Regions from separate parts of the Microbulbifer aestuariivivens genome, predicted to be linked through region 1. Evidence: predicted binding sites of a transcription regulator. Region 1 holds the regulator's gene; the other holds the start of a gene.
What was found. The regulator sigma-54, encoded in region 1, starts transcription at its own class of promoters, with help from an activator protein. The targets are predictions, from matches to a motif close to TGGCACANNNNTTGCNNT.
Positions count from the first base shown of each region.

Region 2: a site for sigma-54 is predicted at 6,437-6,454, ahead of cobA (uroporphyrinogen-III C-methyltransferase). Genes of this name have one in related genera too.

Region 1 is NZ_BAABRT010000003.1:56,217-72,944, forward strand. It holds gene hisG (ATP phosphoribosyltransferase) at 3-641, opposite strand; gene murA (UDP-N-acetylglucosamine 1-carboxyvinyltransferase) at 753-2,015, opposite strand; gene ABEA58_RS02560 (BolA family protein) at 2,027-2,260, opposite strand; gene ABEA58_RS02565 (MlaC/ttg2D family ABC transporter substrate-binding protein) at 2,348-2,998, opposite strand; gene ABEA58_RS02570 (calcium/sodium antiporter) at 3,254-4,222, shown strand; gene ABEA58_RS02575 (KpsF/GutQ family sugar-phosphate isomerase) at 4,290-5,261, shown strand; gene ABEA58_RS02580 (KdsC family phosphatase) at 5,321-5,860, shown strand; gene lptC (LPS export ABC transporter periplasmic protein LptC) at 5,942-6,508, shown strand; gene lptA (lipopolysaccharide transport periplasmic protein LptA) at 6,495-7,094, shown strand; gene lptB (LPS export ABC transporter ATP-binding protein) at 7,159-7,884, shown strand; gene ABEA58_RS02600 (RNA polymerase factor sigma-54) at 8,107-9,585, shown strand; gene hpf (ribosome hibernation-promoting factor, HPF/YfiA family) at 9,775-10,065, shown strand; gene ptsN (PTS IIA-like nitrogen regulatory protein PtsN) at 10,069-10,530, shown strand; gene rapZ (RNase adapter RapZ) at 10,615-11,475, shown strand; gene ABEA58_RS02620 (HPr family phosphocarrier protein) at 11,495-11,764, shown strand; gene mgtE (magnesium transporter) at 11,876-13,243, shown strand; gene yjgA (ribosome biogenesis factor YjgA) at 13,363-13,875, shown strand; gene ABEA58_RS02635 (hypothetical protein) at 14,010-14,852, opposite strand; gene msrB (peptide-methionine (R)-S-oxide reductase MsrB) at 14,992-15,558, opposite strand; gene ABEA58_RS02645 (YhdP family protein) at 15,633-16,728, opposite strand, start outside.
Region 2 is NZ_BAABRT010000024.1:1,966-16,192, forward strand. It holds gene nirB (nitrite reductase large subunit NirB) at 1-1,418, opposite strand, end outside; gene ABEA58_RS12955 (nitrate- and nitrite sensing domain-containing protein) at 1,904-3,133, opposite strand; gene ABEA58_RS12960 (bifunctional protein-serine/threonine kinase/phosphatase) at 3,281-5,035, opposite strand; gene ABEA58_RS12965 (formate/nitrite transporter family protein) at 5,104-5,946, opposite strand; gene cobA (uroporphyrinogen-III C-methyltransferase) at 6,664-7,626, shown strand; gene ABEA58_RS12975 (Rossmann-fold NAD(P)-binding domain-containing protein) at 8,043-9,269, shown strand; gene ABEA58_RS12980 (23S rRNA (adenine(2030)-N(6))-methyltransferase RlmJ) at 9,415-10,251, opposite strand; RNA gene ssrA (transfer-messenger RNA) at 10,386-10,773, opposite strand; gene ABEA58_RS12990 (sodium-dependent transporter) at 10,908-12,284, opposite strand; gene smpB (SsrA-binding protein SmpB) at 12,328-12,807, opposite strand; gene ABEA58_RS13000 (sodium-dependent transporter) at 12,895-14,227, opposite strand, start outside.

The DNA of each region.
Region 1 (16,728 bases):
GATCAGGCTGCGGACTCCGCAGCCACGGCGGCGGAAAGCTTGTCGATCAGCGCGCGGATCGGCTGGTATTTCATTTTCATGGAGGCTTTGTTGACGATCAGCCGACTGCTGATCTGGGCGATGGTATCCCGCGCCTCGAGTCCGTTGGCCTTGAGGGTGTTGCCCGTATCGACAATATCGACGATCTCATCCGCAAGCTCCATCAGCGGCGCCAGCTCCATGGCACCGTAGAGCTTGATGATATCCGCCTGACGCCCCTGTGCGGCGTAGTAACGGCGGGCGCTCTCCACATACTTGGTGGCCACCTTGATACGGCCCTGGGGCAGGCTGGCGCCACGAATGCCCGCGGTCATCAGTCGGCAGCGGGCGATGCCCAGATCCAGCGGCTCATAGATACCGTCGGTGCGGTGCTCGAGCAGGGTGTCTTTACCCGCCACCCCCATATCGGCAGCCCCGTGCTGGACATAGGTCGGCACATCGGAACCGCGCAGTACCAACAGCCGCACGCCGTCCTGATTGGTGGGAAAAATGAGCTTGCGGCTGCTGAAAATATCTTCCGCCGGTTCAAGCCCCGCAGCGGCGAGCAGCGGCAGGGTTTCCTTGAGGATTCTCCCCTTGGTCAGAGCGATGGTGATCTGCATGGCACTTGCTTATGGCACTTAATCTGAGTGAATAGTCGTTGTTGTCATTTGCACCGCGCGAACAGGCCGCGCGGCGCCGGAAAGATCGCGACGGCCGCTGATCTCAGGCTATCAACCGGGTACCCGGCGAATGCGGGCACCCAACTGCTGGAGCTTCTCCTCGATGCACTCGTAGCCGCGGTCGATATGGTAAATCCGGTCTACCACGGTGGTGCCCTCGGCGATCATACCGGCGATCACCAGGCTGGCCGAGGCCCGCAGGTCCGAGGCCATCACCGGAGCCCCCTTGAGCTTCTCCACCCCGGTTACGATGGCGGTATTGCCCTCGAGGGTGATATTGGCCCCCATACGGTTCAGCTCGTGCACCTGTATCAGGCGGTTCTCGAAGATGGTTTCCACCACCGTCGCCTTGCCCTCGGCAACGGCGTTCATCGCCATCAGCTGGGACTGCATGTCGGTGGGAAACGCGGGATAGGGCGCGGTGCGAAAGCTCACCGCCTTGGGGCGGTTACCCTTCATGTCCAGCTCGATCCAGTCGCCCCCGGTGCTCAGGTGGGCACCGGCCTCCTCGAACTTGACCAGTACCGCGTCGAGAATGTCCGCGCGGGTATGAGTAAGGCGCACCTTGCCACGGGACGCAGCGGCGGCCGCCAGGAAGGTGCCGGTTTCGATACGGTCCGGCATGACGCTGAAGGTGCAGGGGTTCAGCCTCGGCACGCCATGTACACGCAGGGTATCCGTGCCCACACCCTCGATCTGGGCGCCCATGGCGATAAGAAATTCCGCCAGATCGACGATCTCCGGCTCGCGGGCGGCGTTGTGCAGGACAGTCGTCCCTTCCGCCAGCACCGCCGCCATCAGCAGGTTTTCGGTACCGCCGACGGTCACCTTCTCCATCACAATGTTGGCGCCTTTCAGGCGGCCATTGGAGCGGGCGCGGATAAAACCCTCGTCGATGGTGATCTCGGCGCCCATGGCCTCCAGCCCCTTGAGGTGGATATCCACCGGGCGACTGCCGATGGCGCAGCCGCCGGGAAAGGACACATTGGCCACCCCGTGGCGGGCCAGCAGTGGCCCCAGCACCAGGATCGACGCGCGCATGGTCTTTACCAGCTCATAGGGCGCCGTCAGGTCGTTGACAGAGCGCGGATCAATTTCCACGCCGAGTTTTTCATCAATGGTGACGTCGCAGCCCATGCACCGCAGCAGGGTGATCATGGTGGTGATGTCATTCAGGTGCGGCAGGTTATGGATATGTACCGGGCCATCCGCCAGCAGAGCCGCCGCCAGAATCGGCAGCGCCGCGTTCTTGGCACCGGAAATTTTCAACGTGCCGGAAATGGGGCCGCCGCCCTCGATTATCAGTTTGTCCATGTGCGTGGGGCCTACTGTCCGGCTTCTGCTGGCGTGAGCGTCTGCATCTGCACCGCGTGCAGGGTGCCGTCAGCAATCTTGTCGCCAAGCGCGCCGTAGACCAGCTGCTGCTTCTTCAGGCGACTGAGCCCTTCGAAGGAGGCACTGACCACGGTGAGCATCAGGTGGCTGCCCTCGAAGGTGACATCGACCTGGCTGTCTGGAATATGCCCCTCGATCAGGGCTTTGATTTCTTCAGGTTGCATAGGCGGGGTACGAAGTTGAGTTGCAAAACAGCGCGGCAGTGTACTGGAAACCGCCGGTCCGCGCAGCCGCGCGAACCGGCAACGCACTCAGCTGACCTGATCGGCAGACTGATCTGCGGACCAGTTCGCGATCACCTTATCGATATCGCCATGGGTCTGCATGGCCTGGGAAAACTGGCTGCGAAAGGTCTTGCCCAGGTTCACGCCATTGAGAATGACATTAATAAGCTTCCACTGCCCGGCACGGTTGCGCACCAATGTGTAGGAGACCTTGGTCAGGCCTTCGTTACTGCGCACTTCCTGCAACACGTTGACGCGATTGCCCTGCGGCATGGAGCCGGGATTGACGACGCGCACATCCATATCGCCAAAGCTCGCCACTCCGCGGGCGAAAGTGGCCACCAGATCGCGACGGAAAGCACTGGCAAAGCGCGCCTGCTGCGCGGGGGTGGCCTGCTTGGCATAGCCGCCCATCACGCCGCGGGCAATGAAGTCAAAGTCCACCACCGGGTCCAGTACTCTTTCGACGGCGTTGTAATAGCGCTGAGAGTCTGAATTAAGATATTCGGAATTCGAGCGGATCACCCCCAGCAATTCCTGGGATACTCCCTCAATCACGGTGTAAGGATTCTGCGCGGCGCTTGCCGCCGGAACCCAGGTGCTGAGCAGCAGCGCACACAGAGCGGCCTGTACCCAGAGGGCCGGCGACTGGCGGCCCGTTTCAGAAAATGCGTTCACAAAGTATCTCCCATTTGGCGAATCGTTCCTTGAGCGCAAACAGCGCCTTAAAGTGCCACAGTACTGCCACTTCTCCTTCTTGGATCAGCCCCACTCCCCGTCCTGGACCTGTCCCAGCGCTTGCGGGCGCGGGTAAGGCTGACAGCGGCGGCGGCAGACTATACCATGACCGCCCCCGCGGGTGTTGAGGCGTCAATGACAGCCGGGCACACGCGCATCTCTCACTTTTCACCTAATTCATTGTTTGAGGTTAGCATGCCGGAAGTGTGGCTGGCGGCACTGGCAATGCTGGCCGGATTGGCGGGGCTTGTCTGGGGCGCGGACCGCTTTGTCGCGGGAAGCGCGGCACTGGCTCTGCGCCTGGGCCTCTCAAAACTGGTTATTGGCCTCACCATCGTCGCCCTTGGCACCTCGGCCCCGGAAATCATGGTGGCGACCAGCGCGGCCCAACGGGGTGCGGGTGAACTGGCCATCGGCAACGCGCTCGGCTCCAACCTCGCCAATATCGGCCTGGTACTGGGCGTGACGGCACTTATCGCGCCCATTCCGTTACAGCGCCACCTGCTCGGGCAGGAAATCCCCGCCCTGCTGATGGTCACCGTCCTGGCCGGCTTTATACTGCACGACGCCCGCCTCAGCGCTGCCGAAGGGCTGTTCCTGCTCGCGCTGATTATTCTTCTGCTATGGGTGACCGTGCGCCTGAAAAAGCGCCACCACGGCAGCGAAGAGGAGGATGTGGAGGTCCGAGACTACACAGCGGCAGGCGGTTTTTTCTGGTTCGGCCTCGGACTCGCGATACTGCTGGCCAGCGCCGATATTCTCGTATGGGGCGCCAGCCAACTCGCCGCCGCTGCCGGCATCAGCCCGCTGGTTATCGGCCTCACCGTGGTGGCGGTGGGAACCAGCCTGCCGGAACTCGCCACCTCGGTCGCCAGCGCGGTTAAAGGCCATTTCGATCTGGCCATCGGCAATATCATTGGCTCCAATATATTCAATATTCTGGCAGTAATGTCTGTACCCGGTATCATCGCCCCCCTGGATATACAGCCGGCAGTCTTCTCGCGTGATTACCTGGCCATGCTGGCGATGACGCTGCTGCTGGTCAGCGCCATCACCTACAGCCTGTGGCGCCACCCCAGCGACGCGCGCCTAGGCCGCGGGCATGGAGCCCTGCTGCTGGGCTGCTACGGCGCCTACTACGGACTGTTGCTGCACAACTTTTGATCGGCTACTGAGCGGCAGTGCGAGCGGAATTCCTACAATCAACAAAGGCGGTTTGAAGAGAAAAGTAATGACCCAGGACCTGATCTTACAAGCGGGCCAGCGCACCGTACTGATGGAAACCGAAGCGGTAGCCGCGCTGGAGCAACGCATCAACGCTGACTTCAAGACCGCCTGCGAATTGATCCTGCAGTGCCGCGGGCGCGTCATTGTTACCGGCATGGGCAAGTCGGGCCATGTGGGCGGCAAGATTGCAGCCACCCTCGCCAGCACCGGAACCCCGAGCTTTTTCGTGCATCCCGGCGAGGCGAGCCACGGCGATCTGGGCATGATCACCCGCGAGGACCTGGTGATCGCCATCTCCAATTCCGGCTCTTCCGCCGAGGTGATGACCCTGCTGCCGCTACTGAAACGACTGGGCATCCCCATGATCAGCATGACCGGCAAGCCGGAGTCGCCGCTGGCCCAGGCCGCCGATGTGAATCTCGACATCTCCGTGGCCACCGAGGCCTGCCCGCTGAACCTGGCGCCCACCTCGTCTACCACCGTCACTCTGGTCATGGGCGACGCCCTGGCCGTGGCGCTGCTGGAGGCGCGCGGCTTTACGGCAGAGGATTTTGCCTTCTCCCACCCCGGTGGCGCTCTGGGCCGGCGACTGCTGCTCAAAGTGGAAGATGTCATGCACGCCGGCGAAGAGCTGCCGCAGGTTTCACCGGAAACTCCCCTCTCCAAGGCTCTGCTGGAAATGACCAGCAAGGGCTTCGGCATGACCACCGTGGTGGATAACAAGGGCACTCTCCTTGGCGTTTTCACCGACGGCGACCTGCGCCGTGTTATCGATCACAAGATCGAGCTGGATACCGCCACCATGGACACGGTCATGAGCCGCCGGCCAAAAACCGTGTCCAAAGATACCCTGGCGGCGGAAGCACTGCGCATCATGGAGGACAACCGTATTACCGCGCTGGTGGTAGAGGATGAAGCCCGCCATCCCATCGGTCTGCTGCATATGCACGATATACTCCGCGCCGGCGTCATCTGAGCAATTAAGGAACAAACCCCGTGAGCCAACAGCATTCACAACACAATAAACAACACTTAATAGACGCCGAGCAGCTCGATCACAAACTCGCACAGGTGCGCCACCTGGTACTGGATGTGGACGGCGTTCTCACCGATGGCCGCCTCTTTTTCGATAACAACGGCAACGAACTGAAAACCTTCAATACCCTCGATGGCCACGGCATCAAAATGCTGCAGAAATCCGGGGTACAGGTCGCCATCATTACCGGCCGGCGCAGCAGCGTGGTGGAGCGCCGGGCACACGACCTGGGCGTGCACAAGCTGATCCAGGGGCGCGAAGACAAGTTCACCGCCCTGCAGGAGCTGTTCGGCGATGAGGGTTACCGGCTGGAAGACATCGCCTATGTGGGTGACGACTACCCCGATCTCCTGGTGATGACCCGGGTGGGCTGCCCTATCTCGGTACCCAACGCCGCCGCCGCCGTGCGCGAGCGGGCCATCTGGGTTACCGACACCCGGGGTGGCGAGGGCGCTGTGCGCGAGGTTTGCGATCGCATCATGAAAGCCCAGGGCACTTTTGACGCGGCGCTGGCCCCCTACCTGCATTCCGCCGACTGACCGGCACCGCGGCCACAACTTTACGGCCCCTAACTCTACGGCCACTATACGGCCCCTATACGGCTACTGGGAGACGCCCCAATGCGCACCTGGCTACCTCTGGCTATCGTCGTCGCCCTGATCAGCGTGGGGCTCTGGTTCTCCGAGAGCCCGCCGCAGCAATTACTCGGCAAGCGACCGACCCCAAAGGAATTCGATCGCGCGGCGGACCTGATCATCCGCGGAGCCAAGACCCGCCACTTCAGCCCCGAGGGCACCCTCGCCTACCGCCTGGATGCCGACAGCGTCACCTACTTCCAGTTCGCCCGTCGCGACCGGGCCAATCTGGATCAGCCGCGCATTGTGTTTTATCAGGGGCAGTCACCGCGCTGGCGCACCGAGTCCGAAACCGGGGTGGCCTACAATAACGGGGAGCGGGTGGTACTGCGCGGCGACGTGAATATCTGGGAGTTGCCACAAGCCGGCGGCATACACCTGCAGACTGCCGCCATTACCATCAAACCGCGCGAGGAATTCGCCGAAACCGACAAAGTTGTTAAGATTGCGGCCGGCGCCAACCGCACCGAGGGCCGCGGCCTGCGCGCCTACCTGAAAGAAGACCGGGTGGAAATCCTCTCCGAGGTACAGAGCATCTATGAAAACCAATAATCTGATGCGGCCCATCGCCGCCTTTGCCCTGCTGGTACTGAGCGCCCAGGCCCTCGCCCTGCCGGAAGACCGCAACCAGCCCATCCGGGTGAAATCCGAGCATTTCGACGGCAACCGGGCCGATAACCTGTTCGTTTATATTGGCAACGTGCAGATCTCCCAGGGCAGCCTGCGGATTCTCGCCGATCGCGTCGAGGTGCACGGCACCGCCGAGGGCGAAATCCAGAAAGTGGTCGCCACCGGCGAGCCCGCGCATTTCCAGCAGCAGGTACAGCAGAGCCAGACGCCGGTTAAAGCCAAGGCCCGCCGCATCGAATTCCGCGTCAATGCCGACGCACTGCAGCTGTCCGGGGATGCCCAGGTGGATCGCAACGGCAACACCCTGTCCGCCGAGAAGATCGACTACGACCTGATCAGCGAGCAGATCGAGGCTCAGGGACAGTCCGGCAACGGCCGCGTGGAGATGATCTGGCAGCCGGAGAAAAAAGTGGCGGGCCAACCCCCAGGGGGACAAGAGGGACAAGAGGGACAAGAGGGAGGCGAGGTTCCAGCGGTGCAGAACCCGCAGGCACAAGACACTCCCTGAGAATAAGGTACCCGCCCCACCCAATTGCCCCCGGGCACAGACCATCAAGACTGCGGAATTCACTATGCCAAGGCTGAGAGCGCTACACCTCGCCAAACAGTACAAGAAAAGAAAGGTGGTTCAGGACGTCTCCGTCGAGGTCAGCAGTGGCCAGGTCGTGGGCCTGCTGGGCCCAAATGGCGCCGGCAAAACCACCTGCTTCTACATGATCGCGGGGCTGGTACAGGCCGATGCCGGCCAGGTGCTCATCGATGATGAGGACATCACCCGTCTCTCCATGCACGGTCGCGCCCGCAAAGGGATCGGCTACCTGCCGCAGGAGGCCTCAGTGTTCCGTCGCCTGTCCGTGCGCGACAACATTCTCGCCATCCTGCAGACCCGCAAGGACCTGTCCCGCACGCAGCGGGAGGATGCCCTGGAGGAACTGCTGAAAGAGTTCCACATCACCCACATAGAGAGCAGCCTCGGCATGGCCCTCTCCGGGGGCGAGCGGCGCCGGGTCGAAATTGCCCGCGCGCTGGCCACAGACCCGGACTTCGTCTTGCTGGACGAACCCTTCGCCGGTGTCGACCCCATCTCGGTCAACGACATCAAGCAGATCATCCGCCACCTGCGCGACCGCGGTATCGGCGTACTGATCACCGATCACAATGTGCGCGAGACGCTGGATATCTGCGAGAAGGCCTATATCGTCAGCGAGGGCCATATCATCGCCGCCGGCAGCCCCGCCGAAGTGCTTGCCAACCAGCAGGTGCGCGAGGTGTATTTGGGACACGAATTCACCATCTGACGCGCACCCGCGCCCCGTATCGCACTGTTGCGCCGTGGGGCGCAACTCCCGCCTTCACCGCGCCTATTCACCGCAACTTTCACCGCAACTTTCACCGCAACTTTCACCGCAGATTGCCCGTAAATAGTAGGCATAGTTATTGCTTGTAATCCGCTCAGACGGGGGGTAGTCTGTTGCGTCGTTCAAGTCGATTCATCCGCCGAACGCGTGTAAGCCCACCGTATGAAGCAGTCCCTGCAGTTAAAACTCGGCACCCAGCTGACCATGACGCCGCAGCTTCAGCAGGCGATCAGGTTGCTGCAGCTGTCGACCCTCGACCTTCAGCAGGAAGTGCAGTCCGCGCTGGACAGCAACCCCATGCTGGAAGTTGATGGCGAGGATTTCGGCGACCGAAGCGGCGACAGCACAACGGACGAAAACAGCCAGTCTAAAACCAGCGCCGAGCGCGAGCGCGAACACGACCAGAGAGAGGCATCCACCGCCCCTGAACAGGAGCCAGAGTGGAACTCCGACATCCCCACCGACCTGCCCGTGGATACCCAGTGGGACGACATCTACGGCTCTGGCAGCTACAGCGGCAGCCAGGATAGCGAGGACAGCGGTTTCGAGCAGCGCAACGCCGCCGGTATCGGCCTCGCCGACCACCTGCTGTGGCAACTCAACCTGACCGGCCTTTCCGCCGAAGACAAGCAGATCGCCGAGACACTGATCGACGATATCTCCCCCGCCGGTTTCCTGCAGACCCCCACCGCAGAGCTATCCGCAGCACTGCAGGTCGAGGAAGACGAGCTGCTCGCCGTACTGAAAACCATCCAGCAGTTCGAGCCCGCCGGCTGCGGCGCTCGCGACCTGCGCGAATGCCTGCTGTTGCAACTGCGCCAACTGCCTCCCGGCACCCCGTGGCTGGATGAGGCCAAGCTGGTGGTGGACAAATACCTGGAGCTGCTCGGCAAGCGCGACTTCCGCCAGCTGAGCAGACGCACCCGCCTGAGCGAGGCGCAGCTGGGCGATGTGGTGCGCCTTATCCAGACGCTGAACCCGCACCCGGGTGAGGGCTTCAGTGGCGAGGAGACCCAGTATGTGGTGCCGGATATTATCGTCAGCCGCCGCGAACAGCGCTGGCTGGTGGAGCTGAATCCGGAAACCACCCCGAAGCTGCGCATCAACAGCAGCTACGCCTCGCTGATCAAGCGCGCCGACAACTCCAGCGACAACAGCTACCTGAAGGACAACCTGCAGGAAGCCCGCTGGTTCCTCAAGAGCCTGCAGAGCCGCAACGAGACTCTGCTCAAGGTCGCCTCCAGCATTGTGGAAAAACAGCAGGGCTTCCTCGAACAGGGCCCGGAAGCCATGCGCCCCATGGTGCTGGCGGACATCGCCGAGAGCATCGGCATGCATGAGTCCACCATCTCCCGCGTGACCACGCAGAAGTTTATGCTCACACCTCGCGGGGTTTTCGAGCTCAAGTACTTCTTCTCCAGCCATGTGAGCACCGACTCCGGTGAAGACGCCTCCTCCACCGCCATCCGCGCCCTGATCCGCAAACTGATCGACGCCGAACCGCCGCGCAAACCGCTGTCTGACAACAAAATTACCCAGGAGCTGGACAGCCAGGGCATCAAGGTCGCGAGGCGCACCGTGGCCAAGTACCGGGAGTCCATGGGTATTCCCTCATCCAGCGAGCGCAAGCGCCTGGTCTGACCCTTCCCAAAGCCAAATCCTGACCGCACTTATGCCGGCGGTCACAGCCCTCTGGCGCCCGTTCATACGGGCGTGACAACCGAAGCGCGAAGTTTGAGTGTATCCTTCCAATCTGGCGAACTTCCTAGTAGGGTTGCCGCCCTGAAGGGGGTAGCGCCGGAAAGCGATACACTCTTTGAGGAGATTTCCATGCAGATCAACATCAGTGGCCGTCACCTGGATGTAAGCCCAGCTCTTCGTGATTACTGTCTCGAAAAAATGGACAAGCTGGTTCACCACAACGACCTGATCACCACTGCGCAGGTTACCCTGTCGATCGACAGGGAAGTCCAGCGCGCGGAGGCCCTGATGCATGTCAACGGGTCTGAAGTCTTCGCCAACTCCGAGGCGGATGACATGTACGCGGCGATCGACGGCCTGACCGACAAGCTCGACCGCCAGCTGTTGAAACATAAAGAGAAGTTGCGCAAGCACCGCTAGCTTATGACATTGGATGCATTACTCTCTCCCCGCCTGAGCCTCTGTAATCTGGCGGGGAGCAGCAAGAAGAAGTTGCTGTTGAATATCGCCCAGGCCATTGCAGAACAATATCCACAATTCGATTCCGACACTGTTTTCAACCAGTTGATCGCCCGTGAGCGCCTGGGCTCCACGGGCATTGGTGAGGGGGTGGCCATCCCGCACTGCCACCTGCCCGGGTGCGAACATCCGATCGGTGTGCTCTGCACCACCGACCCCGCCGTCGACTTCGACGCCGCAGACCGCCAGCCGGTAGACCTCCTGTTCGCCCTGCTTGTGCCGGAGGGCCACGAACAGGAACACCTGGACACCCTGGCGCAGATCGCGGGCCTCTTCAGCGACAGCCGCGTGCGCGACAAACTGCGCGCGGCCGAAACCGGCGACGAGCTTTACGCGCTGGCCATCGACAGCTCTGCCGCTGCATAATCAACGCCATTCCGCAGCAAATTTCAGCGGCTGGAGGTCCCAGCCGTCTGCAATCCGCGCCTGTTGACTGAAGGATCTGCATTCATGCGCTTGGTAATCATCAGTGGCCGCTCCGGCTCGGGGAAAAGTTCCGCCCTGCAGCTGCTGGAGGATGTGGGCTTCAACTGCATCGACAACCTGCCGGCCAGCCTGCTGCCGGAGCTGGTGCGGCGCGTCAGCGACCAGCCCCCGGTGGATAACACACGTCTGGCGCTCGGCATCGATGCCCGCAACCTGTGGCAGGATGTACAACAGGCGCCAAGGGTCATCGACGAGCTGCGCCAGAGCGGCATTCACTGCGACGTCATCTACCTGGACGCCCGTTCGCCCGTACTGGTTCAGCGCTTCAGCGAGACCCGCCGCAAACACCCGCTCAGTGACAACCGCACTCACCTGCTGGAAGCCCTGAACCAGGAAAAGGAACTCTTGGCACCGCTGGCCGCCATGGCCGACCTGGTAATCGACACCAGCAGCCTGAGCCTGCACCAGCTGCGGGATCTGGTGAAAACCCGCGTGGTGGGCAAAGCCAGCCCGGGAATGGCGATTCTGTTCCAGTCCTTCGGCTACAAGCACGGCGTGCCGGTGGATGCGGATCTGGTATTCGACCTGCGCTGCCTGCCCAACCCCTACTGGATTGCCGAGCTGCGCCACAAAACCGGCCTCGATCCCGAGGTGGCGGAGTTCCTGCGCGCTCATCCTGAAACCGCGGACATGGAGCGGGATATCAAGAGCTTCCTGGAACGCTGGCTGCCCTCATACCAGAAAAGCAATCGCAGCTACACCTGCGTGGCAATCGGCTGCACCGGTGGCCGACACCGCTCTGTCTATATGGTGGAACAACTGGCCAGATACTTTGCCGGTCACTTTGACAATGTGCAGATCCGCCATCGCCAGCAGCAGAAATAGGCTGGCCGGAGAACAAAAAATGCAAAAAAGCAGACTGGAAATCATCAACAAGCTTGGGCTGCACGCCCGCGCGGCCAGTAAATTCGCACAAACCTCCGCGCGCTTCGGGGCCGATGTGCGCGTCCACTGCCGCGGTAAATGTGTCGACGGCAAAAGCGTAATGGCACTGATGCTGCTGGCGGCAGGCAAAGGCACCGAGTTGGAGCTTGAAGTCAGCGGCAGCGATGAAGAGGCGGCTCTGGAAGCCATCGCGGCACTCATCGCGGATCGCTTCGGCGAGGGAGAGTAACCTCCGTCGGCCTCCCCCCTTTTGCTGGCGGGCGCTCCCTTATCCGCATAGAATCCCACTCTCCGCGCAGTAACCAGCTCACCGCAACACGCCCGCAGCCGAGGAAAAGCCGTGTCCGCCCCCCCTTCCGCCGAAATCAACTTCCGCGCACAGAGCCAGCTCAGTGAGCTCTTTACCGCGCTGGACAGCGGTACCGGGCAGGAAGTGCGGCGGATGCTCGCCACCCTGAGCCCGCAGAGTATTGCCCAGCTGCTGGAGAGCTCGCCACCGCGCATTCGCCATATCCTGTGGAAACTGATCGACAAGGAGATCGAGGGCGACGTCCTGCAGGAGCTCTCCTACGACGTGCAGAGCCAGATCCTCGCCACCATGGACACCGAGGAAATGGTGGCGGTGATGGAGGGTCTCGACGCTGACGACGTGGCCGATATCCTGCAGCAATTACCCGAACGCGTGATGGCCGAAGTCCTCTCGGCCATGAGCGAAACTGACCGGGAGCGCGTCGAAAGCGTACTGGCCTACGACGAGGAAACCGCCGGCGGCCTGATGGACACGGACACCATCTCCGTGCGCCCCAATCTCAGCCTGGATGTGGTCCTGCGCTATCTGCGGCGCCACGAGCAACTGCCCGAATCCACCGACAGCCTGTTCGTGGTCAATCGCCAGGGGCAGTACATCGGTCAGCTCCCCCTTGCACGCCTGCTTACCACCGATCCCTCGGTGACCGTGCGCGAGGTCATGAGCACTGACGTGGAGCCGATACCCGCGCAGATGCCGGATACCGAGGTGGCGCGGCTGTTTGCCAAGTACGACTGGATCACCGCGCCGGTGGTCGACGACAAACAGCGCCTTGTGGGCCGCATCACCATCGATGACGTGGTGGATGTCATCCGCGAAGATGCGGACCACTCGTTGATGAGTATGGCGGGTCTCGACGAGGAGGAGGACACCTTTGCCCCGGTGCGCAGAACCGCGCCTCGCCGGGCCGTGTGGCTGGGCATCAACCTGCTCACCGCCCTGCTCGCGTCCTGGGTCATCAACCTGTTTCAGACCACCATCGACAAGGTGGTGGCACTAGCCGTGCTGATGCCCATTGTCGCCAGCATGGGCGGCGTGGCCGGCAGCCAGACCCTGACGGTGGTGATCCGCGGCATGGCCCTTGGGCAGATTGGCCGCAGCAACCTCAACTGGCTGCTGTCGCGGGAACTGGGTTCGGCGGTGCTCAATGCGATCCTGTGGGCAGTGGTAATCGGCGTGATCGCGGGCCTGTGGTTCGATGACACACGGATTGCCCTGATCATCCTCGTGGCAATGGTGATCAACCTCATCACCGCGGCGCTGGCGGGGGCTATTCTGCCGGTAGCTCTGAAGGCCATGCGCATCGATCCGGCCCTGGCCGGGGGCGTGGCGCTGACCACCGTGACCGACGTGGTGGGCTTTATGGCCTTCCTCGGCCTCGCCACCCTGTATTATGGCTAAACCTATTCATGGCCTAGGGCTTTTATGACTGAGGGCTTTACCGCTAACAGCATTCATCGCCAAAGACCCAAACCCAATGACCCTAAGGCCAATGACCGCAACCCCAACGACTGAACGCTATGTACGATCACGAAGATTTTGACGACGACTTACCCAAGAGCAAGACCCAGGTCAAACAGGAAATGCACGACCTGCAGGAGCTGGGACGGCAACTGACCGAACTGGGGCCGGCCCAGCTGGCGGAAGTGCCCCTCGACCGGGATATGCGCGAGGCCATCGAAACCCTGCACCGCATTCGCTCCAACGAGGCGCGCCGGCGCCAGCTGCAATATATCGGCAAGCTGATGCGCTCAGCCGATAGCGAGGCTATCCAGGCGACGCTGGATAAATTCAAGGAGCGCGACCAGCAACACCTGCGTTTTGATCGCATGGCGGAAGACTGGCGGCGGCGCCTGCTGGAGGATGGAAAAGAAGCCCAAAGTGCCTTCTTTGCAAGCTATCCCCAGGCCGATCACCAGCACCTGCGACAGCTTGTGCGGGATGCCAGTCGGGAAATCCAACACCAGAAGCCGCCCGCCAGTCAGCGCAAGCTGTTTCGCTACCTGCGCGACCTGTTTATGCAAAGCGAGTAGTGCGCGCCGCGCCACCAATACCCAGTGGCTGTGGCTATTCCGTCCACAGAATCCATCATAAGAAAGGGCCCCACCATGACTGGTGGGGCCCTTTCTATTTACCGCGAGTTTTGCTTCCCAGCAGGTAATTGAAACTACTCCTCGGCGCTGGTCTCCGCCTGCCATTTGAACAGGTTGAGCTCGATGAAGAAGAAGGCCACCAGCCACAGGAATGAATCCCAGAAGTCGAGGAAGCTGCCGTTAACACCCCAGTAAACAGCACACAGCAGCAGGGTAAAGTAGAGCAGCGCCTTGATGACCTGGGAATAGCGCATGACCGCATCCGACAGCTGATGACGCAACTGCAGCCATACATCGAACGCCAGAATGGCCACCACCAGCAGCCAGGCACCGGCGTTAATCACATCGGTCCACGCCAGCCACTTGATATCTCTCCAGGTCTCCACACTACCCAACACCTGAGCGCCAGCAAGGCGCAGCACCTGGGTATCCGCAAGCCCGGCGCAGTTCTCTGCCGCCAGCGGGATATAGGTGTCCTGACCGATCACCATCAGCCAGTCGCCGCGTGCCGCCAGCTCACAGGCCGACTGGCTCACTGGCAGCAGGTTGGTTAGCGAAGCCATCTCCGCCACATAGCCGTAGAAGGAATAGACGATAAACAGGTAACAGAAAGCGGATACGCTGTTCAGAGCCCACTTCACCCAACCGCGGATTTTATCGTCCGGCAACACGAAGGTTTCCAGCTCGAACACCAGCAGCAGCAATACCCATGCGAGCGTATCAATAGAATCGTTGTAAGTTTCGATCAACCGACCAAACTGCACACCGTCGACGAACAGGGTGTTAGCAGCGGCGTGATTCTCAAGGAAAAAAGCGTATGCGTTATGGGCGAGTAACAAATAAACCGTGTATTTGAACACCCGGAACAGGGTGTAGCGGTTGAAGCGGGAACCCGCCAATGTGGCCACCTCTGACATCTACTCGGACCTCTATTATTGATTATATTCGGGGAGTCCGGGCGCACGCGCGCGTGCCGCACGCACCACCCCGGCACCACCTCTTGCGGCCCGGCGCCGATCAGTCAAGCCGACGCTGGCAGCCTACAATATCGAACAATTATTCGGTTTTTGCAACCGCCGGTACAAAATCCAGAGCCAGGGAGTTGAGGCAGTAACGCAGCCCGGTGGGCGCCGGTCCATCCTTGAAAACATGCCCCAGATGCTCACCACAGCTGGAGAGAACCTCGGTGCGCTTCATGCCCCAGCTATAGTCCGTTTTTAATACCACATGCTGCGGATGCGCGATGTCCCAGAAGCTGGGCCAGCCGGTGCCGGAGTCAAACTTGTGCTCGGAACTGAAAACCGGCAGCCGGCAGCCCGCCGTGACATAGGTGCCCTCAGCTTCGTTATGCAACCACTTGCCGGTAAATGGCCGCTCCGTGTCTTTTTCCCACAGCACCGCATACTGGTCCGCGGGTAGCAACTGCTTCCACACCGATTGGGGAATTGCCGACAAGTGCGCGCCCGTGTCGATATTCGCCCTGGCCTCGGCCACCGTCATCGTCTCGTCACGAACCTCGCCGCGCTTCTCATTTCCGCCGCGATCATCAGCTTCACCACAGGCAGGCAGGATCGAAACCAATACCAGTAAAGGCAACAGCATCACACTTCTGTACATCAGCATCCCTCTCTCCTCTTTGCCCCATGGATTTTTGCTAGCGCAAACAATTGGAGTACTGGCACAGGTTACAGTTCCGGCTAACCCGCCGAGTGCTCGGAATCCGCGGCGGGGGTATCGGCGCCATCCTCCGGCTCGCCGTTGTGTTCCGCCTGCCTGCCGTTCGTCTGCCTTTCGCCCGCCTGCCCTTCGTCCGCCCGTCTCTCGCGCAACAGGCGGCCCTGCTGCTCAGCCTCGCTGCCCTGCCGTGTTGCGCCATCGCCATCGAAAAGCTTGTCAAAACGCACTTGCGGATCGGCCCAGTCACCGCTGATGCGGTAACTGACACTGGCGACATTGTTCACCTGTTTTTTGAACGCCTTACTGATCAGGTAGACCCCCGCCGCCGCCGGCAGGCCGCCGGCCAGTGCGGCAACCAGCGCCAGGTTATTACCCACCGGCAGAGTCGCCACCAGGCTGAGGTCCAGGTCCTCCTGCACCAGATTGACCCGGCCCGCCATTTGCAGCTCACTGGTGGGCCCCTCGACCTGAATGGGTACGGCGATCAGCAGCTCGCCCTCTCCCTCAAAGAACACCTCACCGCGCACGCGGTCGAATGCCATCCCGCTCTGGTAAAGGTCCGAAAAGTCCAGCCGCAGGCGACGCGCCCAGGTATCGAAGTTGAACAGCGACAGCAGCCGCAGAAGCGCCGAACCGGCATTGTCACTCGCGCGCAAAAAGCGCCCATCGCGAATGTCGATTTTCAGTTCACCGTTCATCTGCCGGGGAGTGATCTGCAGGGGGGAGCCATCCCAGCGCAGTGCCATGTCAAAAATGGCCGACTGACTCTCGATGAGTGGTTCCTGGCTCGATGCGCGCTGGACATCCGCCAGATCTTTCGCACTGAGGCGGCCGATAAACTGCGAGGATTCCACCCCATCGGCATCGCGCATCCACATCAGCTGAGCACCCAGCTTGTTGGCGCCCTCACCACGACCCTCGACCCTTACCCCGCGCGCTGCGCCGATGATGTCGCTGACAACGAGGCGCTCCGCGGAAGGGCGAACACGGAACGACCAGCGGCCGTAATTATCCTCCCCATACCACAGGCTCTGGGTGCTGAAATCCATATGCGGCAGCTGGGTGAAGTCGAAGCCCGCCAGAGGATCCGGCCTGTCGGCGCCATCCTGGGATTGA
Region 2 (14,227 bases), on a different contig from region 1:
AGCAGTTGTGAGCAGCCTCCGCAACCCGTGCCGGCCTTGGTCTCAGATTTGACTTCACCCACGGAACAGCAGCCTGCGGTGACCGCAGTGGCAATATCGCCTTTGCTGACATCGTGGCACGAACAGATTTGCGCTGTGGCAGGCAGCGCTTCGACTCCAAGAGCTGGTTTTGCTTCTGTGCTTGGTAAAATCAAGCTCTCGGGGTTTTGTGGCAGGCCGATAGCATTGATCTTGTACTGCAACAGGGCCGCATACTCAGAAGTATCTCCAACCAGTACCGCTCCCAAGAGGGTTTTCTTGTCACTACTGATGACCAATTTCTTGTAGTAGCCTGCGGGCTGGTTGAAATAGGTATAGTTAAGTGCACCCGGCGTATTGGCATGTGCATCACCAATGGAGGCCACATCGGTACCGAGCAGTTTCAACTTGGTACTCATGTCGGCGCCCTGAAATAAACTGCCTTGACCCAGAAGCTGGGATACCACAACTCTGGCCATGGAGTATCCCGGGGCTACCAACCCAAAGATCCTGCCCTTCCAGAGTGCACATTCACCGATTGCGTAAATGTCGGGATCTGAGGTCTGGCAGGTGTCACCGATGACAACACCACCGCGCTCGCCAACTTCCAGACCACAATTTCTAGCCAGCTGATCGGCTGGTCGTATTCCGGCGGAGAAGACGATGATGTCTGTTTCCAGATAGCTGTCATCGGCAAACACCATGCGCTGAAGGTTTTTTTCACCGGCTTCGATTTGTTGGGTTGCTTTAGATAGATGAACCTTGACACCGATGGATTCGATTTTATCTTTGAGCAGAGCGCCACCATCGGTGTCGATTTGCAGTGCCATCAGACGCGGGGCGAATTCAACGACATGGGTCTGCAATCCCAGGTCATGCAAGGCTTTGGCCGCTTCCAAACCAAGTAAACCTCCGCCGACTACGGTGCCTACTTTGGCGCCGGAATGGGCCGCAGCAATGATTTTTTCGAGGTCTTCGATGGTGCGATAGACAAAGCAATTGGGCCGGTCGTTTCCTTCTACAGGCGGAACAAAAGGGTTGGAGCCGGTGGCAAGTACCAGCTTGTCATAGCTGATTTCCAGGCCGGATCGGGAGCGTACCAATTTACGCTGGCGATCGATGTTCACCACGGGATCACCCAAGTGCAAATTCACGCCCCAGCTCCGGTACCGCTCCTCTGTTGCCAGCGCCAATTGTGATGCATCGCGGGTGGCAAAGTACTCGCTTAAATGTACCCTGTCATAGGCGCATCGGGGTTCAGCGCTGAAAGTGTGAATACAGATGCCGCTTTTGCCCTCGGTAGCCTCGATTAAACCTTCGATAAAGTGGTTTCCTACCATGCCGTTACCAATAACTACTACGGTCATTGCCTGGTAATCACTGTTTATTTTTTGGGTCATGTGTCACCTCTGCGTGCTCTTGCAAAGCTAGCGCTACAGTAATGCGCATAAGTAGTGGGTAAAAAAAACGCCCATCAAGCTGAGGTCTTTCGACCGGCTTGATGGACGTCTTTGTCCAGTGGTGAAGTCTGTTGTTGCTAAGTTTTTTACAGCACTAACTGTGCCAATTTTGTCTCTGAGCTCTGTATTTCAATACAATAAATTTCGCAATCTGTACGAATGCTGATGGTTCGAGTTTTTTATGGCGCGAAGTATAGCTTTTTTCAGACGTTCACTGTTTCAATTGGATTTGATGCCGGCATTTTTTCTGTCAACCCGCAGCTATCCATCCACAGTATTAAACTCCGTTGATTGAATCGGATTGGGTTGCCGCCTTGGTTTACTTCATGAAAAAGCCTAGAAAATATTCAAAGCGGTGCGTCATGGTGCTCATGTTGTTGCTAGGTATTTAAAATGCATTAAAGTGGTGCATTATGTATTCAGGCTTAATTTTTCGAATAGGACTGGTGTGCGCTTATCACCTTCTTTGCTATTTCTTCAAGAGGGCTGTTTTGATCCATCGCGGATTTCTGTAAGCGGCGGAAGGAATCCTCTTCGCTTAAGTGCAAATTGTTCATCAGAATGGACTTGGCCCTTTCAACCAGTTTTCTTGCTTCCAACGCCTTTCTGGAATTGCTTAATTCGAGTTGAAGCGACTGAATTTGTCTTTGCTGTTCGGCGATCAAAGCCTGAATCGGACTCGATTCGGCGCTGCCCTTGAGCAGTTGGCTGACAGGAATGTCAGGCATCTCATTCAATTCATCTAGTTTCTCGCGGACCAAATTATTTGACTGTTGAGCGGTCTCAATGCGGTTCATGCAAAGGAGGATAATGGACCGCATTGCCTGTGTTTCGATTGTATGGAGCGCATCAATGTAATCGGTAATTTTGTGATACCAGACATCGGTGAGATCCGTGTTAACTTCGCTTCCCGCCGATAAGTTGTTCCTCACCTGTCGGAAACGGTTAAGATCCATTGCAACCGGTCCGCTGTTTAACCGTTCATAGGCGTCCAGAAGTTCAGAATCAGCACAGTTCAGCATGCGTTCTCTGACTTCCTGTTGCGTCATGCTCAGGCGATTAAGACGCTCCTGCAAGCGCGCAATAAAGTGCCCGCGAGAGAAACCAATGAGGGTCCAAGCTCGCTCCTGGCCGACATACTCCTTGAGCTGAATCAGCAGGAAGAATGCGGTCAAAGACTGGGCTACATCGGGATCGGTCGCGAGGTCGATGAGCTCAAATACGATCAAAAGCAGCGTTTCGATGGTGCGGTTATAGGCAAGAGTGGAATCGATCGGCAGTAGTTCACGAGTTTGGTTGCTTGCACGCAGGGCAGGTAGCTGTTCAAGTGTCGACAGGGCGCCGGCAATCAGGTTTAACAGGCTCGGATTAGCCGATTCCCTGCCTTGTAGCAGGGGGGGCAAGGCTGCATTGAACTCCGCCAGCGCCTTGTCACAAATGAGCAGCTGCTCCGTGAATTCATTGGCTAGCGTCGTCTTCTGGCAGACGAGATATACGTTGCTGAGGCCGCGCTCACGCTGTAATGCATGGATCAGATCGCAGATTACATCTACCCATTGCAAAGCACTCATCAGATCTTCGAGTTGACGGATTTTTGCCTGTTGGGCAGCCAGAAAAAAACTCTCCGAGTTGATACCTGCGTTGTGCCGATCCATGGGCATTTTTCCTAAGACTCGCTATGCTGAAAATCAGCAAATTTCATACCAATAGCGTCTGTAGATGGCACCAATGTCGCTTCTTGAGTATGCCTAATATCCAGATATTTTCCTGACACTAAATTCAATTTTTTCACAGTGGTTGGTTTACTGCGGCCATGCAGTCCAGATGAGTAGTGCAGTCATAATTGCCGATACCCATTGCCAAAATGTGACCGGGTCTCGCTCAAGTAATGGTGGCCTTTGACGATTGATAAAGCGTTGGTTCGGTGTCTTCAGGTCGTATATAAACTCGGATATTAGCGCATAGCGTTTTTCTGGATTAATGTGTACCGCCTTTGCTATTGCCATGTCGACCCAAACCGGAATGGCGCGCTCCGGCTTGGATAGAGGTCGATATTGCAGGCGATTTTGAGCGATCGTAGTTGTTGATTTTGCGACATTTGTCCCATAGGGATATTCACCTGACAGCATATGATAGGCGATTACTCCCAGAGAATACTGATCGGATAGTATACTGCCATACTCCCCCAGAAAGTATTCAGGCGCGGCGTACAATGCCGTCCCCTGCAAGGTGGCACCTACCATTCCGGCCTGTGACTCAGCCACCCCGGCGACATAGGTGGCACCGAGGTCGATGATTTTCACAGTACCGTGGGCATCAATCACAATATTGTCCGGCTTTAAATCCTGATGAATCATTTCCATGCGATGGAAAGCGCGCAAGCCGGTTGAGATTTGCTCGAGTATGGCTCTTACCTCGTTAAGGTCCGGTGCGGGGTGATCCGCTATCCACTGCTCCAATGTCTGCCCTTCAATGTACTCGGTTACCGAATACAGGTAGTGGCGGTCTCTATTTGTAGGAGCCGCTTTGATCACATGGGCACTGTGGATGCGTCGGGCAATCCATTCTTCCAGCAAAAATCTTTCGAGATATTGCTCATCAACTGTCATACCCAGCGCGGGTACTTTTAACACTAGCCGTTTCTGTGATTCCAGATCGACAACCAGAAAGGCTTTACTGCGGCTTGAGGAATGCAGCAGACGGCAAACCTGGTAGCCATCAAACAGATCGCCTTCCTTGAGTTCAGGCGGCAGCGACAATTGCTGCGTATCACTCACCACTTTGAGTGATGCGGTGTTGGCAACACTCTCGATTCGAATCAGTTGGATTGAAAGATTGTCGCGGCTGCCTAGCTGCAGTGACCGCTCTGTGATTTGCCTGGCCGCCATAGACAGGTCAACATCTGGAGTATGTAGCATGGACAGCAACGCTACTGTATCCATATGTTCATAAACACCGTCGGTCATAGCGATAAAAATATCGCCTTTATTCAATGCCACATTGACATAATCAATTTTTAAGCCTTCATCTACCCCTAGGGCTCGAGCAAGGTAGCTTTCCTCAGCGGAAACGATCAGACGGTGGTCATTGGTCAGCTTTTCCAAGCCCAGAGAATTAAGACGGTATACGCGGGAATCGCCCACGTGAAAAATGTGTAATAGGTTGTCCTTGATGACCATGGTTGTCAGGGTACATACGTACCCCTTGTTACTGTCGCTGGAGCGCCAGCTTTCCCGGGCGCGAGAACAAAGCCAGGAGTTGGTGGCCTGAATGACCCGTTCACCGGCGGTTCTGGTTGACCATAGTTCTGAAGTACAGAAATAGTCGTCAAGAAAAGCGGTCACAGCGGTGTTGCTGGCAATGTGACTGACATCGCTAGTGCTGATTCCGTCGGCGATGGCCAGGGCAATCCCCTTGTCTACTGTGTCTGAATCTTTAGGGAGTCGATAGGCAATGGCATCCTGATTGATGGACTTAACACCGGCAGATGTAAACTGGCCAATCGACACCTTGAGTTTGGTGTGCAAACTTGCTGGGGGTAAGTCGCAGCTGTTCATAGGCGTTGTCACGGCTAACCCCGGCGCAATTTTGGCTTACCTGGGCATCAGTGGATGGATTAACTGGATCAGGCGGCAATCGGCCTGGCTGCATTGCTGGTGCTGAGACTGCGCTGCTTACCTGTGCGGACATGGGTGTAATAGAGAGGCAGGCCTACCAGGCAGAAACCACCGACCAGATTGCCAAGCGCAGTAGGCAGTTCGTTCCAAATGATGTATTGCATAAATGTGAATTCCCCACCCATTATCATGGAAAAAGGGAACAGGAACATGTTCACGATGGAGTGTTCGAAACCCATGAAGAAGAAAAGCATGATTGGCATCCACATGGCGGCCATTTTTCCGGTAGCCGAGGTGGATATCATCGCGCCGACTACACCCATTGAAACCATCCAGTTACATAGCATGCCGCGAATGAAAATGGTCAACCATCCGTCAACGCCATGGGCCGCGTAACCCAGAGTGCGTGATTCACCAATTGTGGCGACTTTTGCAGCGATAGCACCGCCATCGGTGTTGTAGCCATAGGTCAGGATGAAGCTCATCATGAAGGCAACTGTCAAAGCTCCGGCAAAATTTCCGACAAATACCAGGCCCCAATTACGCAGCATCTGGCCGAAGGATGCACCGGGACGCTTATCCAGTACGGCCAGCGGTACCAGAGTAAATACTCCCGTGAGAAGATCGAACTTCATCAGATAGAGCATAATGAAGCCCACGGGAAACAGGACGGCTCCGATCAGGGGAGAGCCGGTTTTGGTGGCCACCGTAATGGCAAACACCGCAGCCAGCGCCAGAATGGCTCCGGCCATAAATGCACGAATCAGAGTGTCCTGCGTTGACATGAAAATCTTTTCCTGGCCGGCATCGACCATCTTTGTGGTGAATTCGCTTGGAGCTAGGTAAGACATAGAGGCCACCTTTGTGGTTTTGGTTTAGTAAAAACTTTTTACAGGCAAAAAAAAAGTGCCCGGATTTCCCTGTCTTGACAGGGAATCCCAGACACCTTTGTCTTGTAATCAGTCTGTTCTGAACTGATCGATTCAACTATGTTGATGCTAAACTCGTGCCAGATTTAATTTTCAGCATGACGATTTGATAAATGATTCGGTCAAGCCGACATTTCCTACAGATTTTATTGATTTGGTGGGTATCACTAAAAAATGCGCAAGCGATGTTTTGATCTAATCCAGTGCGCCACGGTAGGCGGCAGCACCAAAATGCAGCAGCAAGCTGCATTTAGATATTGGGATTCGGCTTTCATTGAGTTGTCTCTGCTGTATGGCGCCTATTTTGCCTAAGGTAAAAATTGAAAATATCCACTACAGAATGGCGTATTTAAAATCCTTTACCAGGAATCCTGTCCATATGCATCGTGGAGATGCAGCGTTAGGTGTAATCTGGCACATTAACTGCATTTAGATTTCTAAGGATAATACTTTCACCGAGTGGTGAACCAAAGAAGTAAGATAAGTAGGAAAAGTAAGAAGGTTGCGATAGGTCTATAGACGCCACGAAAAAGTTGGCAGATGCCGTCAGTAGATCGTCAATACATTCTTGCTTAACGAGGGTAACGAAGCCCAAAGTTCTGTAACAGGAGCTTTGGGCTTTTTTTGTAGGTAAAAGTTATGCCGAAGTCGATTACTGTCGCAAAATGTGAAGTCGGTTTTTTCAAGCCCAATGCTACTTTTGGCTATCTAATTCTTCGGAGTATGGTGTTGTCGTGGTTATCTGCAGTATTTCGTCGCTCGAACAGCCTTAGCTATTTTTTGGCCAGAAACAGTGAGCGTATTGGTTCGACAGGTGGGTTGACGCTTGGTAGAAGTTCACCTCAAGGCAGGGTTGATTTGGTAGGTGCTGGCCCCGGGGATCCGGAGTTGCTCACTAGGAGGGCATGGAATCTACTCCATCAATGTGATGCGGTAGTTTATGACGCGCTCGTCAGTGCCGAATTGATGGCGTCGCTGCCGAGTCGGATTGAACGTCACTATGTTGGCAAGCGTTGTGGCCAGCATTCGGTTACACAAGATGAAATCGGGAAATTACTGTGCGATTTAGCGCAACAGGGTAAACACGTGGTTCGACTTAAAGGTGGTGACCCACTCATGTTTGGGCGGCTCGGTGAGGAGCTAGACCAGCTTATTGAGGCAGCCATTGCTTATTCTGTTGTGCCTGGTATTGGCGCAGCCTCGGGTTGTGCTGCCAGTGTGGCGATGCCCTTGACGGAACGCGGCCTGGCAAAGGGTTTGCGGTTGATCACGGCCTCACTCAGTGAGGCAGAAGAGCAATTGAACTGGTCCGACCTTGCTCAAGAGGAGGAAACGCTGGTGTTTTATATGGGCTTGTCCAAGGCATCGACTATCAGCCTTAAGTTAATCGATGCCGGACTGCCAGCCAACTTTCCTGTTCTGATTGTAGAAAATGGTACACAGCGACAACAGCGTAACATTTCGACAACGCTACAAGGTTTACCGGTGACGGTTAACACATTCAAGATACAAGCCCCGGCTCTGATTTATGTGGGGAAAATCGTCGGAAAGCTGTCCCAGCGTCAGGGTTGTTTAATCGGTCCTGGAATGGCAATGACCTGATTGTTCGCTTTTAACAACTTTCCTAAGTAACGAACACAGCAAGCGAATCCGGCAGGACACCCATAAAACATCAGATAGCGAGAGTGATAATGAAAGCTGACAAGTTAAAAGTACAAGTAATGAGAACCACTCATACACACTGAGAGTTTCTGGTAAATCTCAAAGGTAATGAATGGGGCTGTTCAGGCCACCGATTGATAATAGTTATCACGGGTTATAAAGAAAATAATTTACATAGTTATTACGACAGTATTTTGATGTTGCGTGGTGAATTCAGCGGAAGCTGATTCACGTCAAAACAGAAAATATGAGAGCAATGAGGCTTATTTGACACCGGGTTTATCAATCCTGGTTTGATCGAATGGGCCTTTTTTTCGTCCTTTTTAAAGAAGCTACATCATCATGGAGAGAATAGTATGAAAAATCTTGCGATCATTCGTGCTCGGGGCACTTTTGTAAAATCGGTCAGCGGGGTGTTGGCTTTTACCACTTTGGCATTATCTGCTCTGAGCTCAGCCAGCACTGCAGAAGACACTGTCTCAGGCGTTAAAACAAAATTGACACTCCGTTATCGTGCCGAGTATGTGGATCAAGAGGGTATTGAAGAAACTGCATTGGCTTCGACTCTAAAAAGCCGTCTGACATTTACTACAGGCAGCTGGAGTGGATTGAGCGGACAAATTGAAGTTGACGATATCACAGTGATCGGCAGCGAAATGTACAGGACGCCAGAAAACGGGTACAGCGAATACCCTGTGGTGGCAGATCCTGAAGGGGTAGATGTCAATCAGGCCAAGTTGAGTTATCAGCGCGATGGCTTCAGCTCGACACTGGGCAGGCAAAGAATCAATCTGGGTTCACAGCGTTTTGTTGGCGGTGTTGGCTGGCGTCAGAACGAGCAAACCTATGATGCCTTCCGGGTTGGCTACAAAACAGATAGTAATGTAAGCGTGGATTATGCCTATGTGTGGGGTGTTGAGCGGGTATTTGGTCCGAACGACTCCACCAGCCAGCTGGCCCGTTGGAATACGGAGTCCCATTTCATTACAGCGGCCAGTGATTTTGAAAAACTGGGCAAGATTGAACTCTTTGCTCTGTTTAATGATTTCAATCCGGTGCCAGGCCTGTCAACACAGACCGTCGGTTTCGATTACCAGTTTAAACCGAAAGCGTTTACGCTGAATTTTGGCTACGCCCAGCAAAATGACTATGGAAGCAACCCCAACAATTTTAATAATGATTATTTATCACTCAGTGCATCCACTGAGGTGGCAAATCTGGGGCTGAGTGCCGGCTACGAAGTGCTGGGTACGGACAACGGTGTTTCCTTCAAGACCCCGCTGGCAACTCTGCATAAATTTCAGGGCTGGGCAGATATGTTTCTGGTCACTCCGGCTGGCGGCGTCGTCGATACCTGGGCGCAGGTGAAGGGGAAGGTCGGACCTGTTGACCTCCTGGTCAAGTATCATCAGTTTGGCTCCGACGAGGACAGTATTGATTATGGCGATGAACTGGACTTGGCTGCCACGTACAGCTTTTCAAAAGATCATTCGATCCAGCTGAAATTTGCCCAGTTCGATGGCAAGTCCATGGTGGATGTGGACAAGGTTTGGCTCAGCTGGAATTGGGCATGGGGTAATTAATAATAATAATTGGGGTCAGAGTAAAATTTTGTCGTCTTTATCTTCCCCCGATCGCCACGCAAAACCCTGTGTAACGGTCACTGATATCTATAGTAAGCTGAAAGAGTCCGGCGGCGGGATACTGTTTAGCACCGCCGCCGGTGGCTTATTCCTCCACCAATGTGGCGCACTGGTATATCTGGCTGCCGCACTGTGAAACCAGTGTGGCCAGTTTTGGTAGCAGTGCCGAGATCTTGCTCATTAGCGTCCATGGCGGGTTGATCACGAGCATTCCGGATGCGGTCATACCGTGTTCTCGTGAGTCCGGCATAACCCCAAGTTCAAAACACTGAATATTTCTGATCCCACTGTTGATCAGCTTTTTCTGCATACGCTGGATGGTGTTTCTATCCACTACCGGGTACCAGATGGCATAAATGCCCTGGCTGAATTTTTTATAGGCCTTGGCTACCTGGTCAATGACTAAGTCGTAGTCAGATTTGATTTCATAGGATGGATCGATCAAAACAAGCCCGCGACGGCTGCGCGGCGGGATCAGTGCTTTTAATCCGTCAAAACCATCAGTGTGGTACACGCGAATGTTTTTCCGTCCTGCAAAGTTCTTCTGCAAGAGCTGGTAATCCTGTGGGTGCAGTTCAAACAGCCAAGCGCGATCCTGTGGGCGCAAGAAGCAGCCGACGATAGACGGCGAGCCTGGGTAGAAGTTAACGGCATCAGTTTTATTGAATGACCCCACTACCTCGGCATAGCGGTCAAGTTCCGGCCAGTCAGCGAAATTTAGTCTGGCAATGCCACCGCTGTGTTCCAGGGTTTTTTGTGACTGCGCTGAGCGTAAATCATACAGGCCGGCCCCGGCATGAGTGTCGATGTAGTCGAAGGCGGTGTCTTTTTTAAGCAGGTGGTCGAGAATCTCGACAAGCACAATATGCTTGAGCAAGTCAGCAAAATTACCGGCATGGAAAGAGTGGCGATAACTCAACAAGGCGAAATACCTGCAGGGCAAAGTTAATGAAAGCAGCGTTTAACACGGGTAAGTGCTAGCGAGCGGCCCAGATACACAAAAGCCCCGAAAGCGCAGGGCTTACGGGGCTTTGTGATCTGTCTGAGACAGTGATTTGGTGGAGATGGCGGGAGTCGAACCCGCGTCCGTCAGCACTCTGCCAGGAGCTCTACATGCTTAGTTCCGCCTATTGATTTAGCTCTTTACAGCCCAGCGGGCAGGACGTTAAGAGCGAGCCTGAATAAGTTTTAGGCCATCCGCGTCAGGCACGCTTCAGGACGATCCAGTTCTGTATGACAGCCAGCAGCGCGATACTGGAACCTTGCTGAAGGCCGCTAAGGGCGAACCCTTAGTAGTGCGTCACGGGCCGCTTACGCAGCCAGTTGGGCACCGTAGTTGTCGTCGTTGGCAACTAATAAAATGCAGCTTTGGATTTACGTGATTCGCTACCCTCACGGCATGCACCCATGGTTTCGTCACCGGCGTCGAATCCAAGTCATCCCCGATAGGAAACCGTCATGGTTTAGAGGCGAGTATACCCGAATTAGTTCCTAAGCCATATCCCGCTGGGCGGCAATCTGGGTTCTTTATGTGCAGATTGTAGAGGGGCGTGAGCCTGACCCTGAGCCGGAGTTGGGTCAGGTGAACAGGTCCAGTATCCCGCTGAACAGGCCCACGGACTGGGCGAAGGCGGCCAGGATCAATACCGGGCACACAAGGCGCACGTACCAGGGCCAGATTTTCCAGAAGAGGGTGCTGCCGATGTTCTCGTGGCCTTTTTTCAGTTCCTTCAGGACTTCGTCGCGGCGCCAGATCCAGCCGGCGAAGATACACAGGGCCACGCCGAGCAGGGGCTGGCCGTATTCGGTGCTGATACTGATGACGAGTACGAACAGGCTGTCGAAGTTGAAGATGATCAGGCTGCTGATGGCAAAAATGATCAGCCCCACCAGCAGCGTGGCGGTTTTGCGGCCCAGTTTGAGGTTCTCGATGGAGAAGGCCACCGGTACTTCGAGCATGGAGATGGAGGAGGTAACTGACGCGATGGTCATAAGGGCAAAGAAGGCGATGGCCACAAACAGCCCGGCGGTGCCCATGGTGTTAAACAGCGCCGGCAGTACCTGCAGGATCAGATCCGGACCGGCGATCAGTTCGCCGCTGGCGGCAAAGATCTGGGTGCCGGCTTCTTGGGCCACATACATGGCGGGCAGGATCAGCAGGCCGGCGGTGAATGCGATGCCCACATCAATCAGGGTCACCAGTGCGCCCAGGCGCGGCAGGCTTTCCTGCTGGCTGAGGTAGGAGCCGTAGATCAGCATGGTGCCCACGCCCAGTGACAGGGAGAAGAACGCCTGGCCCATGGCGGAGATCACCAGTGACCATGAAAAGTGGCTGAAGTCCGGGATCAGATAGGTTTCCAGGCCGGTGATGGCGCCGGGCTGGGTGAGTACATAGACGATCAGCAGCAGCAGCAGAATGATCAAAGCCGGCATCAACAGGGTGGACCAGCGCTCGATTCCTTTCTCCACGCCGCTGGCGATAATCGCCATGGTCATGCCGCTGAAGATGGCGGCAAAAAGCAGGTTGCGGCCGATACTGCCGCTGGTGAGCCAGTTGGCGATCTCGCCGGCGCCGAGCAGGCGGGCAAAGGGTTCGGCCAGATAGGCCACCATCCAGCCGGCGACGATGGAGTAGAAGCTGAGGATCAGCGAGGCCACGATAATGCCGCCGAAGCCGGTGAGGTTGCCGAACAGGCGGCTGATGGGGCCGGTGGAAATCCCGCGCAGTGCCTGCACCATGTTGCTGCGGGCGTGGCGGCCAATGGTGAGTTCCGCCATCAGTGCCGGGTAGGCCAGCAGGAAAGCCAGGAGCAGGTAGACCACCACAAAGGCCGCACCACCGTTCTGGGCTGCCTTGGTGGGGAACCCCCAGATATTGCCGAGGCCCACGGCTGAACCCGCCGCGGCCATCAGAAAACCGATGTTGGAGCTGAACTGTCCGCGCGGTGCGCTCATGATCAATCCTGTGATGATTCTTCTTTTGTGCGGGCGTGCCGGATCAGCGGTGGTCGGTGCGCATCAGCCGTTGCTTCTGGCGGTTCCAGTCGCGCTCGCGCTCGGTATCGCGCTTGTCGTGGTGCGCCTTGCCCTTGCCCAGTGCGATCTCGCACTTGATCAGGTGTTTTTTCCAGTAGAGGGCTGTGGCAACTAGGGCGTAACCCTTCTGGTCCACAGCGGCCTTGAGCCTGGCCAGTTCGCGCTTGTGCAGCAGCAGCCGGCGGGTGCGGTCCGGTTCGGTGACAAAGTGGGTCGAGGCGCTGGCGAGCGGCTGCACACGCACGCCCAGCAGCCAGGCCTGGCCGTCCTTTATCAGCACATAGCTGTCGGTGAGCTGTGCCTTGCCCTCGCGGCAGCTCTTCACTTCCCAGCCCTGCAGCTCAACACCGGCCTCGAACTTCTCCTCGATGAAGTAGTCGTGACGGGCCTTCTTGTTGAGAGCGATGGTATTGGAAGACGGTGCCTTTTTCTTTTTGGCCATAGATACAACTTTGCGGTGGGTCTAACTGGCGGATCATAACAGAGGCCCCCGGGTGATCACAGCGAGGGCTTGCCGGTCCGGGGTGCGTTAGAAGAAGCTGATTCCGAAGAACTTGAGCGCCACGGTGTTGATAAATATCAGCAGCAGGAACACCGGGATGAAGGTGCCCAGGGCGAAGTTGACATAGCGCTGGGAGAAGGAGCCGGCGAAACCGGGCGCACCGTCCTGCAGTTCCTGGTCAAAGTTGGCCTTCTTCCAGCGGTAGATCACAAACAGGCACACCAGCAGGCCGTTGAGCGGCAGGATGGTGTCGTAGAAGATGATTTCCACCAGATCGAAGAAGGACTTGTTGGCGCCGGCGAGGGTGACGAACTCGGTGAACCACTGCACCATGCCGAAAGACACCGCGCAGAAGGCGGCCAGCACCACCTGCACCGCGCCCACGGTGTAGATGGCTTTGCGGCGGTCCATGCCGCGCTCATCGCGCAGTGTGGCCACCGGCACCTCGATGATGGAAACCAGAGAGGTGATGGCGGCCACCAGTACCAGGAAGAAGAAAACCGCCGCGAAGGCGCTGGCGCCCACGTAACCGATGCTGTCCTGCAGGGCCAGGAAGATCTTCGGCAGGAACAGGAAGATCATGCCGGCGGAGCTGTCGGAGAGCTCGGTGGGGTCGATCTGCGGGTTGAAATGGAAGATGGTCGGCAGGATCAAAAGACCGGCGGTAAAGGCCACCATGGTGTCGGTCAGGGCGACCACTTTGGCGGAGCCGGGTATGGACTGGTGAGATTCCATGTAGGAACCGTAGGTGATCAGGATGCCCATCCCCAGTGACAGGGAAAAGAAGGCCTGCGCCATGGCGCTGCTGAGGACGTCCGGAGTCAGTTTGGAAAAATCGGGGATCAGGTAGTACTGCACGCCGAGGATGGCGTTTTCCTTGGTGAGCACAAAGGCCACCAGGCCAATCAGGATGGCAAACAGCATCGGCATCAGGGTCTTGGCCGCGCGCTCGATGCCGTCTTTCACGCCGAGGGCGAGAATGCCGTTGATCAACAGCATCAGTGCAATGAGATAGACGAATACACTGGGCGAGTTGATGAACTGGTTGAAATACGCTTCGGTAGCGAGCCGGTCGAGGTTGCCGCCCAGTGTCTCAACCAGGTAGCCCAGCACCCAGACGGTGACCACCAGGTAGAACACGGCAATCATGAAGGGTGTGATCAGGGCCAGCCAGCCGGGGATCTGCCACAGTTTTGAGCCGCCAGACAGTGTGCGGTAGGCCCCCACCGGGTCTTTGTCGGTGTGGCGTCCGAGGGCCAGCTCCGCCATCATCACGGGCAGGCAGATAAGAATGACGAACAGGGCATAAACCAGCAGGAAGGCGCCGCCGCCACTTTTGGTGGCGGCGACGGGAAAGGCC